Regions from separate parts of the Actinoplanes sp. NPDC048791 genome, predicted to be linked through region 3. Evidence: riboswitches for the same ligand, from Rfam matches in the RefSeq annotation. Region 3 holds a riboswitch; each other region holds the start of a gene.
The links. Region 3 has a riboswitch for cyclic di-AMP ahead of AB0C29_RS31020 (hypothetical protein). Riboswitches for the same ligand answer to the same signal wherever they lie in the genome.
Positions count from the first base shown of each region.

Region 1 (5,259 bases), on a different contig from region 3:
GGAGGCCGTACCGGACGGCGACAGCGACTTCGCCGGCGAGCACTCCGACACCGCGGTGGACCGGGAGGTCATCGAGGGCGAGAAGGGCGAGGAAGAAAGCTCGCGCGGCTGGTCCGGCCTGGAGCGAGAGGGCCCGCCCTGACCGCGTCACCCAGCACAGCGGTAAGCCCCCGGTCGAGCGACCGGGGGCTTTCTCGTGCCGGGGTCAGGCCGCCTGGGCCAGCGCCGGCCGGTCGTCCTCGTCGCTCTGCCGGTCACCCTCCGCGGCCTCCTTGGCCAGGGAGTACGCCATCTGCAGGAAGTCGGAGGCGGCCGTGGCGGTGAAGACCGTGGCCGCCAGCCGGGTCAGCCGGGGCGCGAAGACCAGACCGCTGGTGAGCCCGGTGGCCACCCACACCGCCAGGCAGAACGGGCAGCTGACCAGCTCACCGACGGAGTGGCGCAGGGAGCTGCCCTGGTCGCGTACCTCTTCGTTGATCTCGCCGCTGCCGCCCGGCTCCGCATAGCGGGTGAACGGCGCGCGCAGCGGGCTGGTGATCGCGTCCTTGGCGATCAGCCGGCTCAGCTTGTGCGTCGCGATGGAGATCAACACGATGTCGGCGGTGGCCGGCCGGTCCGGTACGGGCTTCGCGGTCAGCTTGGCGGCGGCGGCCAGACTGCCGGCGAGCAATCCGAACGCCCCCATCGTGGCGACGTAGCCGTCCAGCGGCCGGTGCTCGTGGGGTGCGTAGTCCCGCCGCAGCCGGTTCAGCCGGCCGCGTACCGAGGAGATCATGAAGTCCGGGGTCCTCTCAGAAGTCCTGGGTGAGCCGGCCCGGATCGACCTCACGGCCCGGGTACCGGGACAGGTACGCGTTCTCCAGCTCCTCGGTCCGCCGCAGGTGGTTGGCCAGGGCGGCGTCGGGCCCGTGCCGCAACGTCTGCAGCCGGGTGCGGTGCAGGCTGGCCAGCTCACGGAACAGATCGTCGTCGGCCAGCCCCGCGGGGTCGATGCCGTTCTCGGAGACGACGGTCTCGTCGCCGGCGGAGTCGAGCCGGGCGTCGGTCATGACGGCGCTCCCTTCCTCGGTCGCTGAAGTACTTGCTGCAACGGTTGCCCGTGCGCCCTGCCGCCAAACCCGCCGGTACGCTGAGGGACATGAAAGGGCTGTGGACCCCCGCGTGGATCGCGCGCCACATCCTGGCGCTCGTGCTCGTGGCCGGCTTCCTGGCCCTGGGCTGGTGGCAGTTCAGCCGGGCCACCGGTGGCAACTCGCTCAGCTGGGGCTACACCTTCGAATGGCCGGTGTTCGCCCTCTTCGTGGTGTTCATCTGGTTCCGCGAGGTCCAGCAGGAGCGCCGCGCCGCCCGCGCCGCCGAGCAGGACGGGCCCGCGGAGGCTGAGCCACAACCGGAGCAGCCGCCCGTGCCGCGCCAGGATGCCCCGGTGACCGTGCGCCGCCCGGTCCGCGTGCCGGTGGCGCAGGTGGCGCCGGCCGACGACGATCCCGAGCTGGCCGCCTACAACGACTACCTCAGCTGGCTGGCCGCCCACCCCGGAGCCCGGCCGAGCGACTATCCCGGCCGCCGCGCCAGCGCCGGCTGAGTTCAGACCGTCGAGTTCAAGAAGGACGTGCACCGTGCAGGGAGCCCTCACCCGCTACCGGATCATCGCCTGGATCGTCGGCGTGGTCCTGATCGCGCTCGTGCTGGTCGGCATGCCGCTGAAGTACCTGGGTGACAACGACACCGTGGTGGCCGCGATCGGCCCGATCCACGGCTTCCTGTACATGGTCTACCTGGTCGCCGCCTTCGACCTGAGCCGCCGGGCGCACTGGCCGCTGGGCCGGATGCTGCTGGTGATGCTGGCCGGCACGATCCCGTTCTTCTCCTTCTGGGCCGAACGGGTCGTCTCCCACAAGTGGGTCCCGGCCGCACGCACTTCCCCGCCGGTCATGGCAGAGTAGAAAAAGTAACGCTGCGGAACGGATTTGTTGCCCGCCGTTATCGGGATCATTCTCTTATTTGTGATCATTGGCGCAAGTCACTCTACGGGCTCTTGTGTTAATGCCGCGCGCCGATAAGTTAATGCGGTTGGTCCGGTCCGCAGCCACACCCTCGGTGGCGCCGGCCAACGCCGCCGAATCCTCGCCGGCGGAAACGGCGACCAGATCCCCCACGGTCACCGCCTCCGCCACGACGAACCGGGGAACCAACCGAAGCAGCACCGGGGTGAATCCGCGCGAGCGGTAGGGGCCTTCTTCCCGCCCCGAACCCGTCAGCTAACCCGGTAGGCGGCCCGAGCGGAAGAAAGGCCACAAACCGTTGCCACACGCCCGCACGAGGCTCCGTGCGCTGGTGGTTGCCGCCCTGGCGATCGCGATCACCGGCACCACCGCGACCGCCGCACACGCGGAACCGTCGACGAGTGAGCTGACGAAGAAGATCGACAAGGCGTCCGATCAGCTCGAGGACGTCGTCGAGTCGTACAACAAGATGAACATCAGCCTCAAGCAGACCAAGGACCAGGAAAAGAAGCTGGCCGCGTCGCTGGGCCCGGCCAAGGCCGCCCTGGAGGCCGCCGGCTCGCAGATGGACGCGATCGCGGCGTCGGCGTACAAGACGGGCAACATCGGCACCATGAACGTCGTGCTCGAGGGCGCGGACAACCTCATGGACCGGATGAGCATCCTCGAGCAGATCTCCCGCAGCCGCGGCCGCGACATCGCGGAGTACCGCGCGACGACGGAGAACTTCGCCGAGCGCCAGGCCGCCCTCAAGGCGACCCAGAAGAAGCAGGAAGCCGAGGCCAAGGCCCTCAACGCGCGCAAGAAGAAGATCGAGGGCGACCTCAAGAAGCTGTACGCGATGCGCACCGCCGCCTACGGCTCGCCCACGGAGAAGTCCAGCAAGTACACCGGCAACATCCCGTCCATCGCGGGCTCCGCCGGTAAGGCTGTCACCTTCGCCTACAACGCCCTCGGCGTGATGTACGACTACGGCGCGGACGGACCGGACGGTTACGACTGCTCGGGCCTGACCTCCGCCGCGTGGCGGGCCGCCGGCAAGTCGCTGCCGCACAACGCCGCCGCTCAGTACAGCGCCACGACACGGATCTCACGGTCCGAGCTCAAGCCGGGCGACCTGGTCTTCTACCGCAGCAACGGACACGTCGGCATCTATGTCGGCGGTGGCCAGATCATCGACGCCTCCCGCGCGGGCCAGCCCGTCAAGAAGCGCACGATCGACATCATGACCCCGAACGGCTACGGCCGGGTCACCTGAGCCGGGTCACCCGAGTAGCAGGCACGAGAAAAGGCCGGTGTCCCCGCGGGGGTCACCGGCCTTTCGCCGTACTGGCGGTCTGCCTTACGCGGCCTGCAGGCCCTCGGCCCGGGCCAGCTCACGCAGCCGGCCGAGCGCCTGGATCTCCAGCTGGCGGATGCGCTCCCGGGAGAGCGAAAACCGCGACGCCACCTCGGTCAGCGAGTGCTCGCGACCGTCCTCGAGGCCGTACCGGGCGCGCATGATGCCCGCCGACCGGTCGTCGAGGTGGTTCAGCAGTCCCTCGATGCGCTGACGCTCCAGCGCGGTCAGGACGATCTCCTCGGGCGACGGCGCGTCGCTGTCGGCGACCAGGTCGCCGAGGTTGGTGTCGCCGTCGTCGCCCACCGGGGTGTCCAGGGACACGGTGTCCTGGGCCCAGCGGGTCAGCTCGGTGACGCGCTCCACCGTCACGCCCAGCGCCGCGGCGACCTGCGCGGGCTCCGGGTCGGCGCCGAGCTCGCGGACGAGCTGACGGGTGACGTTGCGCATCCGGTTGACGTCCTCGACCAGGTGCACGGGCAGGCGCACGGTGCGCTCCTGCTGGGCGATGGCCCGGCTGATGGCCTGGCGGACCCACCACGTCGCGTAGGTCGAGAACTTGTAGCCACGCTCGTAGTCGAACTTCTCGACGGCGCGCACGAGGCCGGTGTTGCCCTCCTGGATGAGGTCGAGCATCGGCATGCCCGAGCGCACGTAACGGCGGGCGATCGACACGACCAGTCGCAGGTTGGCGCGAATGAAGAGATCCTTCGCCCGCTTGCCCTCGGTGACCAGCCGCTCCAGCTCTTCCCGGCTCACGCCGCGACGGACCTCGCCGGTGTCGAGCAGGTGCTCGGCGTAGAGGCCGGCCTCGATTGCCTTGGAGAGGTCGACCTCCCTGGCAGCATCCAGCAGCGGCGTCCGGGAGATTTCGTGCAGGTAGACTCCGACGAGGTCGCGCTCCTCGGCGACCTGGTCGGTCCTCATCACGGTGTTCTTCTCCACGTTGCCCACGGTCCCCTCATTGCCTTCACTAACCCTGTTACGGGCAATACCTGCGTCCATCAGCCCTCCCCGTAACGTCCGCAGTTCATGCATTGCGGTGCTGACACATACCTGAACAGTTGGCGCCCTGCGCTGATTCCGGCTGGTGAGTCGAAAGTGTCACGAGTGTCTGAGCATCAGCTGAGAGCCGCGTGCATACTTACTGAAGAGGGCTCCTGCAGAGGTATTCGGAGCAGCACCCGCCGGTGGATGCGTGATGAGACGCATACCCTGTGCCCGCTTCATGACACCATCGGCCCCTCTTCGTCACAGCGACGGGCATCACGGATTCCGCTGCGATGCTCATCACTACCCAGTACGGGCTGGTAGCCGATTGGGTTCACGTCCAGCATCGACAGGTTGCCGTCCGGCTTGACCCAAACGCCACGGCAAAAGCTCCCGTCGCCGACCGCGAACGGGACCACCTGCCACGATGCGGCACGACAAGCCCCAGTTCACTCGCCCGTACGGGTGACCCTCCCGGGAATGACGGCCGTTCGGCGGGCCGCCCCGGCCGTTCCACCGAGTCCCGGCGGCAGTGATGCGAAACACACCGTTACGGTTCTCGGTATGGAGCGCAGTGTGCTGGTTACGGGTGGAGCGGGCGGGCTCGGCGGGGCCGTCCTAGAGGTGCTGCGCGATCAGGGCTGGCGCGTCGTCGCCCCGGTCCGGGCGGGCGCCGAGCGGTTGCCCAAGGGTGTGTTCTCGGTCACGGCTGAGCTGACCGACCCCGAGGCCGTCGCCGACGCGGTGGCCGTCGCGACCGCTGAGCCCGGTGCGCCCCTGCGCGCGGTGGTGAACCTGGCCGGTGGATATGCCGGCGGCGGGCCTGTGCACGAGACGCCGATCGAGGACTTCGAGGCGATCCTGCGGTCCAACCTGCGCCCGACGTACCTGGTGACCGCGGCCGCACTGCCCCACCTGGTGGCG
Region 1 covers NZ_JBEZGQ010000525.1:52-5,310, reverse strand. Annotated here, with positions in the region: gene AB0C29_RS29980 (hypothetical protein) at 1-142, shown strand, start outside; gene AB0C29_RS29975 (DUF1360 domain-containing protein) at 206-772, opposite strand; gene AB0C29_RS29970 (DUF6158 family protein) at 792-1,049, opposite strand; gene AB0C29_RS29965 (hypothetical protein) at 1,139-1,585, shown strand; gene AB0C29_RS29960 (DUF3817 domain-containing protein) at 1,620-1,946, shown strand; cyclic di-AMP (ydaO/yuaA leader) riboswitch at 2,156-2,290, shown strand; gene AB0C29_RS29955 (NlpC/P60 family protein) at 2,338-3,264, shown strand; gene AB0C29_RS29950 (RNA polymerase sigma factor RpoD/SigA) at 3,349-4,350, opposite strand; partial or broken gene AB0C29_RS29945 (SDR family oxidoreductase) at 4,900-5,259, shown strand, end outside.
Region 1: it holds a riboswitch for cyclic di-AMP, as region 3 does, so the genes downstream of both, AB0C29_RS29955 (NlpC/P60 family protein) here and AB0C29_RS31020 (hypothetical protein) in region 3, are expected to answer to the same signal.

Region 2 (4,635 bases), on a different contig from region 3:
CAGATCGACGGCGCGCAGGCCGGTGTCCAGCCGCCGGGTGGCTGGGAGGTGGCCGTCGACTTCGCCGGGGACGGCGCCCGGGACTGGCGGAAGCTGACCGCCGACGCCGCCTGCTCCCCCGTGGGCGACCCGGCCCGGCGGGTCGCCATCCTGCTCGACGACGAGGTGATCAGCTCGCCCGAGGTGAGCCCCGAGGCGACCTGCGAGGTCGGCTTCGCCGGGGAGGCCATGCGGATCACCGGATCGTTCACCGCGGCCGAGGCGCGCGATCTCGCCCTGCTGATCAGGGCGGGGGCGCTGCCCGTACCCGTGGACATCATCCAGCAGCAGGTGGTCGGGCCCACGCTGGGCCGGCAGGCGATCGAGGCGTCGGCGCAGGCGGCGCTCATCGGGGCGCTGCTGACCATCGCGTTCATCGTGGCGGTGTACCGCGTGGTCGGTGCGCTGGCGGCGGTGGCGCTGGTGGCGTACGGGTTGATCTCCTACGCCGCGCTGCTGGCGGTCGGCGCCACCCTGACCCTGCCCGGCCTGGCCGGGTTCGTGCTCGCCATTGGGATGGCGGTCGACGCCAACGTGCTCGTTTTCGAACGGGCCCGGGAGGAGTACGCCGGCCGGCCCACCCTGCGCAGCGCGATCCGCGGCGGCTTCGCCCGGGCCTGGTCGGCGATCATCGACTCCAACGTGACCACCCTGGTGGCCGCCGCCCTGCTGTTCCTGCTCGCCTCCGGCCCGGTACGCGGCTTCGGCGTCACCCTGGGCATCGGGGTGCTGGCGTCCATGTTCACCGCGCTCGTGCTGACCCGGCTACCGGCCGAGGCCCTGTTGCGCCGGCGGTGGCTGGTCGTGCGCCCACGGTGGAGCGGCATCGCCCACGCCGGCCGGGTCCGCCAGGCGATCGAGTCCCGCGGCCCGGACCTGATGCGCCGCCGGCGACTGTGGCTGGCTGTCTCGGCGGCGGCGGTGCTGCTCTCCATCGGCGGCGTCGCCACCCGGGGGCTGAACCTCGGCGTCGAGTTCACCGGCGGCCGCATGGTCGAGTACGCCACCAGCCGGCCACTGTCGACCGACGCGGCCCGGGCAGCCGTGGAAGCCGCGGGCGTCGACCGGGCCGTGGTCACCCAGGTCGGCCAGGGCAACGTCTCGGTGCGGGCGGGCGCCTTCGACGACGCCACCGAGCAACGCGTACGCGACTCGCTCGGCACGGCCGGCGGCGGTGACGTCCAGCAGTTGCGGGACGACAAGGTCGGGCCCAGCCTCGGTGCCGAACTGCGGGACAAGGCGCTGCTCGCGGTGGCGATCGCTCTCGGCGCGCAGCTGGCGTACCTGTCGGTGCGGTTCCAATGGCGCTGGAGTGCGGCGGCGGTGCTGGCGATGCTCCACGACGTGGTCATCCTGATCGGGGTGTTCGCCTGGCTCGGCAAACCCGTCGACGGGGTGTTCCTGGCCGCGGTGCTGACCGTGGTCGGCTACTCGGTCAACGACTCGGTGGTGGTCTTCGACCGGATCCGGGAGCTGGTCCACGGTCAGCGCAAGATCAGCCCGAAGCTGCGGGTGCCGTTCGCGCGGCTGGCCAACACGGCGTGCCTGCAGACGGTCCCGCGTACGGTCAACACCGGGCTGGGGGCGGTGTTCATCCTGGCCGCCCTGGCGACGCTGGGCGGGGCGTCGCTGGTCGACTTCGCCGTGGCGCTGCTGGTGGGGATCGTGGTGGGCACGTACTCGTCGGTGTTCCTGGCCACGCCGCTGGCGATCACCTTCCGGTCCCGCTGACCCCGGGCAGCGGGGTGTGCGCCGCCGTGCGCCCACCCCGCTGCTTGGCGCGGTAGGGTTCCCGCCACCGATCGATGCCGCCGGTAGCGGAAGGACGAGCCCGATGACGGATCCCGCGCAGCTCAATACGGACGTGCCGCACTCGGCGCGGGTCTGGAACTACCTGCTCGGCGGCAAGGACAACTTCGCGGCGGACCGGGAGGCGGCCGACTACGCCGTCCGGCTGATGCCCGAGCTCGTGCTGTCGGCCCGGGCCAACCGGCAGTTCCTCGGCCGGGCCGTGCGGTTCCTGGCCGGCGAGGGCCGGATCCGCCAGTTCCTGGACGTCGGCACCGGGCTGCCCACCGCCGACAACACCCACGAGGTGGCCCAGGCCGTCGCCCCGGACGCCCGCGTCGTCTACGTCGACAACGACCCGCTGGTCCTCACGCACGCCCGCGCGCTGCTGACCAGCAGCCCCGAGGGGGCCACCGACTACCTCGCGGCCGACGTCCGCGATCCGCAGGCCATCCTCCGGGCCGCCGCCACCACACTGGACTTCGGCCGGCCCACCGCGGTGGTGCTGTCCGGCATCCTCAACTTCGTCATGGACGACGCCGAGGCCCGGTCGGTGGTCGAGCAGTTCCTGGCCGCGGTGCCCGCCGGCAGCTTCCTGCTGATCTCGCATCCGACCACGGAGGTCAACGGCGAGGCCGTCAAGGAGTCGATGCGGCAGTGGAACGAGAGCGGCGCGGCGCCGATCAGGACCCGCACCCTCGAGGAGATCCGCGGCTTCTTCGCCGGGCTGGAGCTGCTCGAACCCGGCGTCGTGACCTGCACGGCCTGGCGGCCGGACCCGCGGCACCCCGGCATCACCGAGGTCGTGTCGGAGTTCGTCGCGGTGGGCCGCAAGCCCTGAGCGCCGGTGGGGGGCCCGGCTGCCCCACGGGGGTAAGGCAGCCGGGCCGGCTCATCACAGCGACAGGCGCTGACCGGGGAAGATCAGGTTGGGGTTGCCGCCGAGCTGCGCCCGGTTGAGCTGGTACAGCGCGCGCCAGCCGCCCTTGACGTGCTGGGCCGCCGCGATCTTGGCCAGCGTGTCACCGGACTTCACCGTGTAGTGCCTGCCGGTGGCCTTGACCGAGGTGCGCTTGGTCGCCGCCGACTTCTTGTGCGTGGTGGTACGCGACGCCGTGGCCTTCTTGCCGCTCGACGAGGAACCGCCGGTGTTCTTCGCCTGGTAGGACTTCGACGAGCCGGCCTTCTTGCCGCACACCGGCCACGCGCCGATGCCCTGGCCGTCGAGCACCTTCTCGGCGATGCGGATCTGCTCCGAGCGGCTCGCCTTGTTGGCGGTGCTCGCGTACTTGCCGCCGCCGTACGCCTTCCACGTGCTGCGGCTGAACTGCAGGCCACCGTAGTAGCCGTTGCCGGTGTTGATGCTCCAGTTGCCACCGGACTCGCACTGCGCGATCGCGTCCCAGTTGACACCGGACTGCGCCGCGGCCGGAGAGGCCGGGCCCAGCAGGGCGACGGTGCCCGCGGCACCGGCCACGACCAGGCCGAGGGCGCGCAGGGACTGCTTGTGGATCTGTGCCATCGAGTGAACCTCCACGCCTGCGAGGTCAGCTGTCGGGTTCGGGCTGAGGTTGCCCGGCCGCTGTGGTGCCGCGGCTTCACCCCGGAGGCGCGCGGTGAGCGCGCCGGAGAACCTGTGGGTCCCCCGCTCCATGCCTGAGTTGAGTTCCCAGCCCGGTCGGCGGCAGGACTCGGCGTTACCGACCGCGGGGCCCGCGTCAGCGGACCGGCCGACGGTAACCACGTTGCCCGCCACGGGGCCAACCTCCGGGGGCCTAACGTGACGTTGTTCTCAGCTTTTGCCCACTTTTGATCTTGGTCAGAATCGGGGCAAGGCTGTCGATATCACCGGCCGTACTCCTCGGAGCCGCGGGTGAGGACGTACCAGCCGTCGCGGTCGAAGCCGGCGAAGCGCAACCGGTCGGCGAGCAGGGTGCTCAGCGTCTCCCGTACGGCGACCCGCCAGTCCTTGGCCGCCCCCGGGGTCCGGCGGCGCAAGCTCTCGATGTCCTCCGGGACGGCCACCACCACGGTCTGCCCCCGGAACGAGCCCGGCACCGGCCCACCGTTGCCCGCACGGCGCAGCGCCACGGTGGCGGTCGGCGGCCGCACGGACCGCACCGGCTTGCCGGCACTGGCGGAGACGACCGCCGGGGCGGCGAGATCCCAGCGCACCATCAGCCGGTCGCTCTCGTCGTCGCCGTTGATCCGGTCGTGCATCGGGCCGTAGAAGTTCGCCAGGTACTCCGTCGGCACCGCGCCCAGCTTGGCCAGGTTGAAGTAGGCGTTGCGGGCCACCAGCGGGTCGAACGTCCAGCTGATCGTGCTGATGCCGCGCTGCAGCGCCCAGACCCGCTGGTGCTGCTTGAGCGCGAAGCCGACGCTGCGCCCGGCCGCGGCGGCGGACACCCCGGCGATGTGGCTGTGCAGCTCGCGCTCACCCGGCGCGGCGAAGAACGCCACCGCGGCCCCGACCAGGGTGCCGCCGTCGAAGGCACCGGCCACGTAGTTGCCCGACTTCGCCAGCGCGCGCAGCAGCTCGGTGCTCAGCAGCGGGCCGCTCGCGTCGTCCTGCCAGATGCCGGCCAGCATCCGGTCCAGCGTGGTCAGCTCGGCCAGGCTGTGCACCGGGCGGACCAGCACCCGCGCCGCCCGCGCGGCCACCGTGGCCGCCTCCATCGCCGCCACGATCACCCTGCTCACGACGGCGGCTCCGGAGCGGACACGTCGGCGACCGGGCCGGCGACGAGGGTCGCGAGATCCATGTGTGCTCACCTTCGGCGGTGACGGGTGTGCTCAGCGTAGGCC
Region 2 covers NZ_JBEZGQ010000617.1:496-5,130, reverse strand. Annotated here, with positions in the region: partial or broken gene secF (protein translocase subunit SecF) at 1-1,770, shown strand, start outside; gene AB0C29_RS32745 (SAM-dependent methyltransferase) at 1,874-2,668, shown strand; gene AB0C29_RS32740 (transglycosylase family protein) at 2,723-3,349, opposite strand; cyclic di-AMP (ydaO/yuaA leader) riboswitch at 3,354-3,501, opposite strand; gene AB0C29_RS32735 (GNAT family N-acetyltransferase) at 3,673-4,530, opposite strand.
Region 2: it holds a riboswitch for cyclic di-AMP, as region 3 does, so the genes downstream of both, AB0C29_RS32740 (transglycosylase family protein) here and AB0C29_RS31020 (hypothetical protein) in region 3, are expected to answer to the same signal.

Region 3 (4,985 bases):
ATCGGGGTCCGCGAGACCGCCAGCCGCCAGTACAGCGGGCCCAGCATCATGTCGACGGCCAGGTCGGCGTTCGTGCCCGGGGGCAGCTCGCCGCGCTCGACGGCCTGTCCCACGATCTTCTCGCCGACGGCCTGCTGGTGGGTGCGCAGCGCCCGTTGCAGCGTCTCGGCGATCTTGGGGTTGCGGGCCGCCTCGGCCATCAGGTCGGGGATGATCTGGGACGCGATCCGGTGCTGCAGGGCCCGGCTCACGATGAACAGGAGCAGTTGCAGATCGCCGGCGAAGCTTCCGGTGTCGGGCATCGGCACGCTACGCTCCGCCACGGCGGAGACGATCTCGAGGACCATCTCCAGCTTGTTGCTCCACCGGCGGTAGATCGCGGTCTTACCGACGCCGGCCCGGCGCGCCACCGCCTCGATGGACAGGCGCCCGTAGCCGACCTCGGCCAGCTCGTTCATGACCGCGTTGCGGATGGCCGCGGTGATGTCCCCGCGGAGCACCGCCGCTCCGGCGGGTGCACGTTTCGCTGTAACCACGAGTGCACTATACGCCAGGACGCAACGGTTGCGTTCCGGCGCTCGTTCGGCTACTTTCGGGGCTGACGTCGATACGACGCCGTTCCATCGCGGCACACTGTTTAGTGTGTTCCCGCGCAAGTCATCCAGGTCCCCCATCCCCAGCGGACCGACCAGATCGGAGCGCCCCATGCCTCAGACGGCGGTCGCCGATTCCGAGACCGGCCTGACGCTCAAGGAGCTGGCCCGTAGACACGGGCTCAGCGCTGCCGGGAAGCTGCCTTCCCTGCCTGAGTACACACGTCAGCTCTGGGCGTACCGGCACTTCATCGCGTCGTACGCCAACGCCAAGGTCGCCTCGTCGCTCGGCAAGACCCGGCTCGGTGTGTTCTGGCAGGTGCTGACGCCGCTGATCAACGCGGCTGTCTACTACTTGATCTTCGGCGTGATCCTGAACACGAAGAGCGGGGTCGACAACTTCGTCGCGTACCTGTGCACCGGCGTGTTCATCTTCGGCTTCACCCAGTCCACGGTGTCGGCCGGCATCCAGGCGATCACCGGCAACCTCGGGCTGATCCGGGCCCTGCACTTCCCGAGAGGCAGCCTGCCCCTGGCCATCACCATGGTCGAGGTCCGCAACACGCTCGCCTCGCTGGCCGTGCTGATGGTCATCGTGGTCGGCTTCGGCGAGCCGATCACCCTGGAATGGCTGCTCATCGCGCCGATCTTCCTGCTCCAGGCCGTGTTCAACGCCGGCCTGGCCCTGGCCGGGGCCCGGCTGGGCAGCAAGATCCCGGACGTCCGGAACCTCATCCCGTTCGTCATGCGGATGTGGCTCTACCTGTCGGCCGTGCTCTACCCGGTCACCCGCTTCACCGACCACCTCAGCGGCTGGAAGCTGACCCTGGTGGAGGCGAACCCGATGCTGGTGTTCATCGACCTCATGCGGCACGCGCTGATGGAGGACGTGCCGCTCGCGGCGAGTCCCACGGTGATGTGGCTGGAGGCGCTCGCCTGGACGTTCGTGGTGGGTCTCGGGGGTTACGTCTACTTCTGGCGCGGAGAGAAGGGCTACGGCCGTGGCTGACAACATGACCGGCAGCGACCGGCGCGATCCGACGGTCATCGTCGACGATGCCCACGTGGTCTATCGGATCCAGCAGTCGGCGACCCCGGGCACCGGCAGCCCGCTCGCCAGCTTCAAGCGGCTCGTCACCGGCACCAAGCCGGCGACCATGCGCGAGGTGCACGCCATCAAGGGGGTGAGCTTCGTCGCGTACAAGGGTGAGGCCGTCGGCCTGATCGGCACCAACGGCTCGGGCAAGTCCACGCTGCTGCGGGCGATCGCCGGGCTGCTGCCGGTCGAGCGCGGTGCGATCTACGCGGCCGGCCAGCCGTCCCTGCTCGGCGTCAGCGCCGCCCTGATGAACGACCTGCCGGGTGAGCGCAACGTGGTCCTGGGCTGCCTGGCCATGGGCATGTCGCCGGCCGAGGTCAAGAGCAAGACCAAGGACATCATCGACTTCTCCGGCATCAACGAGCGCGGTGACTTCAGCTCGCTGCCGATGCGGACGTACTCGTCCGGCATGGGCGCCCGGCTGCGGTTCGCCATCGCGGCCGCCAAGCAGCACGACGTGCTGCTCATCGACGAGGCGCTGGCCACCGGTGACGCGAAGTTCCGCCGGCGCAGTGAGCAGCGGGTCCGGGACCTGCGCGCGCAGGCCGGCACCGTCTTCCTGGTGAGCCACAGCGAGCAGTCGATCCGCGACACCTGCGAGCGGGCCATCTGGCTGGAGTCGGGCCTGATCCGCGCCGACGGCCCGACCGACGACGTGCTGAAGGAGTACGAGGCCTACGTCAAGCGGTAGGCCCCGCACCCCCGCGGTCAGCGCATCGACATGTGCACGTGGTTGGTGTGGTCGCTCGACGGGTCGCCGCCGGCACCGGAGTACGACTTCCAGCCGCTGCTGGGCAGCCAGATCCGCCGGTACCAGATGACGTAGAGGATCCCGAGCCGGCTTGCATTGTTGATGAAGTAGTTCGCCAGCCGGTTGCCGTAGTCCTTGCTGGCCCCGGTCGCGTCGCCGCCGAAGCCGCCCTTGTCGGCGGCCCAGTCGCAGGCCCGGCCCTTCGGGTGCTCACCGCTGTTCTGGTGGCGGAAGCAGGCGATGAAGTGGTTGAAACCGTCCTTCTTCGCCTCCTGCATCGCGTGCAGGGTGCGCGGCGTGATGCAGCCCGAGGTGGTCGGGTCGTTGACGCTGCACGACTCGCTCGGCAGGGAGCCGTCCGAGTTGCGCGGCGCGGGCGCGGCCAGGGCGCTGCTGCCGCCGTCGCTGGAGGAACCGCCGCCGGACGACGAACTCGAGGATCCGCCGCTGGCGGCGTTGGCGACCTTCAACGCGTCCTCGGCCTGGTTCTTGCGCTTGGCCATGACGGTGAGCTGGCGCTGCTGTTCGCGGACAGCGGTGTCGATCGCCGTCTTGGCCTGCGCCTGCTGGTCCCGGCTGTCCCTCAGGTCGCGCACCGCGCGGTCCTGCTTGACGGCGATGGTCTCCAGGGTCTGCGCCCGGTCCAGCATGCTGCCGGTGGAGTCGGCGGTGATCATCGCCGTCATCGGCCCGAGCCGCCCGGTGCGGTACGCCCGCTGGACGATCTCGTCCAGCGCCGCCTGCCTGGGGCCGAGCTGGGTGTCGAGCTCCTTGAGCTTGGCGGTCAGCTCCCGCTGGCGCTTCTTGGAGCGGTCCAGCGCCTCCTGGGCCTCGACGAAGCCCTTGGACGCCGCCTCGAGCTGCTTGATGAGGGACTTCGAACCGCCCTCGCCGTCGTCGCCCGAGTCGCCCGGCGCGGCGAAGGGGCGGGGTGCGGCGGAAGCGGAGGTCGGGGCGGCGAGCGCCAGCCCCGAGGTGGCGACGAGGACCGCGAGCACGGTCGCTAATCGCCGGCGGACAGGGTTGAGCCTCACGAACATTCCTTCCGTCGGCCGCCGACCGAGTTAGCTGACGGGTTCGGGACGGAAGCGATCCCTACCGATCGCGCGGGGGTGCGCGGATCGGATTCACCCCATTACTCAAGTGGTTCCCCGGCTCGCCGTGCGGCGATTAGGCGGCGGTCTGCGCTGAGACCGTGACGAACACTACCCATCAATGCTAAGAATCGACAGTCGTCACACCCTACGCAATCGATCGTGCACTGATGGTGAGCAATCGGCGGAAAGAATGCAACGACTCACATTAATGCGTCGTTACGGGCTATGACCTGCGTCATTCCATCGAGCGGTGACGGAAAGTCGTTGCCCGGTAACCGTTTTACCGTTCGCGGCAGCACTGCCACTTCGGCCGTTGTCAGGTAAGCTGGCCGCCGGTCACTGCCAGGAGGCGCTGCCCCCAAGGCGCCGGCAGTCCACCATCTAATCGTCGCAAGATGAGCCGGGGAACCACAGAACTACCGGGGTGAATCCACGAGTCAGTGGTAGGGATCGCTTCCGTCCCGAACCCGTCAGCTAACCCGGCCGGTGGTCACGCGGAAGGATTCTGAATGACGGCAAGACCCCGCCGGTGGCTGATCCTCGCCCTGGCACCGCTCGCCGCGGTCACGATGATGCTCGCGCCCGCATCCCCGGCGAACGCCGATCCGGACGACACCAAGTCGGCCACCGCCGACGACGGCGATGACAACCCGCTGCTGAACGACGTGCTGGACTCCACGGGCCGGCGCTATCTGACGGCGAGGGCGGCGGTCGCCAAGTCGACCAAGACCCAGCTCGGTCTCGCCCTCAAGGTCAAGAACGCCGAGGCGAAGCGCGACCTGCTGCTGCCCGAGGTGGGCGCGGTCGCCGCTCAGCAGTACCGCACCGGCGGCATCTCGACCATGGGCTTCCTGCTCAACACCACCAGCCCGGACGGCTTCCTCAAGAAGGCGGTCTCCCTGGAGGAGATCAACGCCCTCAACGACGGCAAGCTGCGCGAGCTGGATCAGGCCATCGACGAGGTGACCGCCAACAAGACGCGCCTGGACCAGGAGGTCAAGGCGCAGAAGCAGAACCTCGCGCTGATGGAGAAGCAGAAGGAGTCGGCCGAGAAGGCGCTGGCCCAGGTCGGCGGCAAGTCGGTGACGGGCGGCTTCGTGGTCGCCAAGTCCCGGACCGCCGCGCCCGCCCCCCGCAACTCCGACGGCGAGTTCGGCCCGGAGTCCTGCAACGTCGACGACCCGACCACGGGCGGTTGCATCACGGCGCGGACCTTCCACATGTACAAGGAAGTGAAGAAGGCCAAGTTCAACCGGTTCGTCGGTTGTCACCGCAACGGCGGCCCGTTCGAGCATCCCAAGGGCCGTGCCTGCGACTGGTCCCTGCAGAAGAGCGGCTTCTCACCCTGGCACAACCAGGACACCCGGGAGTACGGCAACAACCTGATGGCCTTCCTGGTGCGTAACGCCGACCGGCTCGGCATCCTCTACGTCATCTGGAACAAA
Region 3 covers NZ_JBEZGQ010000560.1:207-5,191, reverse strand. Annotated here, with positions in the region: gene AB0C29_RS31040 (TetR/AcrR family transcriptional regulator) at 1-536, opposite strand, end outside; gene AB0C29_RS31035 (ABC transporter permease) at 706-1,602, shown strand; gene AB0C29_RS31030 (ABC transporter ATP-binding protein) at 1,607-2,383, shown strand; gene AB0C29_RS31025 (hypothetical protein) at 2,401-3,441, opposite strand; cyclic di-AMP (ydaO/yuaA leader) riboswitch at 3,481-3,630, opposite strand; cyclic di-AMP (ydaO/yuaA leader) riboswitch at 3,909-4,046, shown strand; gene AB0C29_RS31020 (hypothetical protein) at 4,050-4,985, shown strand, end outside.

Region 4 (3,977 bases), on a different contig from region 3:
GGGTACGCCGCACCGACCGTCAGCCCCCACTCCCGGGCGACGTCCTCGACCAGGACGGGCAACTGCGCGAGCCAGCGCCGGCCGTCGTCGCCCCAGTTGCCGGTGACGTTGCGGACGAAGGCAGCGGGAAACATGCCCTCCAGTCTCGCAGCATCATGATCGGACACATTGGAGCCCACCGTTACCGTCGGAGCCATGGCAGCCACCTCGCCGCGGCCGGCTTCCTCGTCACGGTGGTCGCGCTGTCCACCGCCTTCACCGGCGGACCCGGCGCGGCGCTCGCGGTGGCCGGCCGTACGGCAACCTGTGCGGTCGTGTCCGCTGAGCGGCTGCGGTGCCCGGACGGGACCACCGTGGCCGTCGACGACCGGGCAGCGGACGACACTGCGGTGGTTTACGACCCTCGGGGCTGGGTCGACGCCCAGACGGAGACGGCGTACCGCTCGGCGGAGCACACGGGGCTCCGCTGGACGTTCGCCGGCTGAGTGGGTCCCTTCTCATGCCAGCCTTGGCTTATATAAGCGACGGCTGGCATACTGGCCTGCGTCCGGAACGGCTTGGCATGGGGAGGACGACCGATGATCGAAATCGCGGAGCAGCTGGAGGCCATTCAGCGCACCGTCAGCAGGGGGCCGATCGAGGGTGGCGAAGGGGTCACCGTCCTGCTCGGCCGGGTCTACGACGGTGCGGTTGAGGACGTCTGGGCGGCCCTGACCGACCCGGAGCGGATCAGGCGGTGGTTCTATCCGGTCAGCGGGGATCTGCGGGCCGGCGGCAAGTTCCAGCTGGAGGGCAACGCGGGCGGCGACATCCTGGCTTGCGAACCGCCCCACCTGCTGCGGCTGACCTTCGGCGGCCCGCTGAGCCTAGTGGAGCTGCGCTTGTCCCCGGACGGCGCGGAGCGGACCCGGCTCGAGCTGGAGCACACCGTCCCCATCGAGATGGCCCGCAGCGGCGCGGGGGCGCTCTACGTCGGCCCCGGCTGGGACGGCGCATTCCTGGCCCTGGCGCTGTTTCTGCAGGGTGTGGTCGCCGAGGACCCGGTCGCCGCGGCCAGCTCGCCGGAGGCCCGGGAGTTCACGCTGCGGTCCGTGCACATCTGGGTGAGCGTGGTCGAGGCCTCCGGCACGGCGGAGCCGGAGGACATTGCCGCGGCCAAGGAGATGTCGCTGGCCCAGTTCGCCCCTGAACAGGCCTGAAAAGGAGAAAGCCGCCACAGAGGTGGCGGCTTTTCCGTCGTGCTCGGTGCCGGCGTCAGCCCGTCGGGCGGCGGATGCCGGTGATGGCCCCGCTGCGATCGATCGACGCCATGCGGACGTGGTCACCCGTGTGCGGTGCGTGCACCATCGTGTTGCCGCCGACATAGATGCCGACATGATGGACCGGACTGCCGTAGAAGATCAGGTCGCCCGGCTGCAGCTGACTGCGGCTGACCGCCCGACCCGCTCCGATCTGGTCACCGGTGAAGTGCTCCAGGTGCACCCCGACCACCGCCCAGGCCACCTTGGTCAGACCGGAGCAGTCGTAGCCGCCCGGCCCTTCCGCACCGAAGATGTAGGGCTTGCCGATGAGGTCGCACGCCTTCTGCGCCGCCCGGCCACCCTTGTCGTCGGTGTAGTCGACCGGGCACGGGCCCGTCTTGAACGCACCGTCGGAGACGCCGCTCGCGCCGTACGCCCTGATCCGCAGTTTCTGCAGCTCGTCGACCTTCTTCTGGATGTCCTTCTTCTGCTTGGCCAGCGCCTTGTCGCGCGCCGCCACGGCTTTGGTCAGAGTGTCCAGGTCGCGCTTGTCGCCCGCGAGCTGGTCGCGCAACTTCGCGGCGCCCGAGACCGACTCACGCTGGTGCCGGCTGATCTGGTCGAGGAACGTGAGCTTCTCGGTCAGAGAGGTCGGCGAGCCACTGACGACCATGGCCTTCATGGCACTGGGCGAGCCCTGCATGTAGGCCTTTCCCGCCATGTTGCCCACCTGCGACATGGCCAGGTCGACCTCCAGCTCCAGCGGTGCGAGCCGTTTGTCGATCTTGCGGAGCTGGTCCTGGTTCTTGAGCAGCTGGTTGTGCACGTTGTTGTACTGCTCGATGACCGGTTCCAGCTTGTTCCACTGCTCGTCGATCTGCTTTTCGATGCTCGACGGGGACGGTGTCGCATTCGCCACCCCGGGAGTGAGAAGAATCCCGACCGCGACGACGGCGCAGGCGATGCTGCGCAGAATTGCGGCGCTGCGCGCCTCAATCCGTTTCACGTAGGTGCAGTGTCCTTTCTTCCCTCGGCCGCCGACCGGGTTAGCTGACGGGTGCGGGCGGGAAGCGCGCCCGGCCACCGTGTTGCTGGTGGCTTGACCCCAGAATTCGTGGGTCCCCGGTTCGTCTCGCGACGATTAGGCGGTGGCCCGTCAGTTCGCCCGGGTTGGGACGAGGGGGGACTGCCGAGCCGGGCACTACCGTACTCCCGATCAACGGCGAATTGAACCCGGCGGTATCAGGACACACTGCGCCGAACATTGGTTGACGCAGCGTAAGGAAATGGCCGTCAAAGCGGCCAGGCCGAGAGCGCCCGGTCCAGCCAGGGCAATACCAGAATCACTGTGGGTAATACCAGCAGGCCGACCGCGCCGGTGGCCGCGGCCAGGCTCAAGGTCACGGTGACCGGGCGCGGATCACTCACATTCAACCGGTCGCCCGGATCGGCCGTCGCGGCGCCGGGCCGCCCGCCGAGCCCCGTACGGCCGGGCAGCGGTTCCGGGATCCACTCGCCGACATAGCGTTCCCGCCGCGAGCGTGCGGAACGCAGCTGGTCGAGGCAGATGCGCCCGGCCACCCGGGTCAGCCAGGCGCCCGGTGACTCGATGGCCTCCTGCTGCGCGGCCGGCATGGCGTACCAGCGGGCGTAGGTCTCCTGCACCACGTCCTCGGCGTCGGCCAGTGAGCCCAGCAACCGGTACGCGAGATTGATCAGCTGCCGCCGTTCGCTCATGCCCCCGGCTCCTTCGATCGTCGCGTCCGCACCGGGTCCGACGAGACACCGCACCGGATTGTGAGGCCGGCGCGCCACCTCACATTCTGCGGTGCTCTGTCGTCGTACCGCTGCACCCCAACGCCCATCCGACCGGGAGAGACGAGTCATGGAATCCGTGAACGCCGCGATCGTGTACTACAGCGCCACCGGCACCGTGCACGCGCTGGCGCGGGCCGCCGCCGAAGGCGCGGAGAAAGCCGGCGCCCAGGTCCGGCTGCGCCGGATCGCCGAGTCGGCCCCGCCGCAGGCGATCGACGCGAACCCGGCCTGGGGCCGGCACCTGCGGGACACCGCCGGCCTGACCGAGGCGAGCCTCGACGACCTGGCCTGGGCCGACGTGGTGCTGATGGGCACACCGACCCGCTTCGGCAACGTGTCCGCCCAGCTCAAGGCCTTCATCGACAGCACCGGACCGCTGTGGGCGCAGGGCGGCCTGGCCGGCAAGGTCTACTCGGCCTTCACCGCCTCCAACACCGCCCACGGCGGCCAGGAGTCCACCCTGCTGGCGCTGGGCAACGTGTTCTACCACTGGGGCGGCATCATCGTGCCACCCGGCTACACCGACCCGATCCAGTTCCGGTCGGGCAACCCGTACGGCACCTCGCACGTCGCGGGCGACGGCCCGCCCGGTGACATAGCCTTGCAGGCAGCCCGGCACCAGGCTCTCCGTGCGGTCGAGACCGCCGCCTCGCTCAAGGCCGGCGCCGGCAGGAGGAGCACATGCGCGCCCGACGCATCATGACCAACCTTCCCGTGCCCGACCTCGAGGCGGCGAAGGGCTTCTACACCGATTTCCTCGGCCTGAGCACCGAGGAGTTCAACCTGGGCTGGGTGGCCCGCTACACCTCATCCGACGGCGGGGCGAGCGTGCAGCTGGTGAGCGGTGACGCCACCGCACCCGAGGACTCGGTGATCTCCGTGCAGACCGACGACGTCGACGGGGCCTACGAGGAGGCG
Region 4 covers NZ_JBEZGQ010000737.1:157-4,133, forward strand. Annotated here, with positions in the region: partial or broken gene AB0C29_RS35775 (hypothetical protein) at 1-134, opposite strand, end outside; gene AB0C29_RS35780 (hypothetical protein) at 156-485, shown strand; gene AB0C29_RS35785 (SRPBCC family protein) at 579-1,199, shown strand; gene AB0C29_RS35790 (NlpC/P60 family protein) at 1,255-2,247, opposite strand; cyclic di-AMP (ydaO/yuaA leader) riboswitch at 2,262-2,399, opposite strand; partial or broken gene AB0C29_RS35795 (sigma factor) at 2,736-2,978, opposite strand; gene wrbA (NAD(P)H:quinone oxidoreductase) at 3,127-3,762, shown strand; gene AB0C29_RS35805 (VOC family protein) at 3,741-3,977, shown strand, end outside.
Region 4: it holds a riboswitch for cyclic di-AMP, as region 3 does, so the genes downstream of both, AB0C29_RS35790 (NlpC/P60 family protein) here and AB0C29_RS31020 (hypothetical protein) in region 3, are expected to answer to the same signal.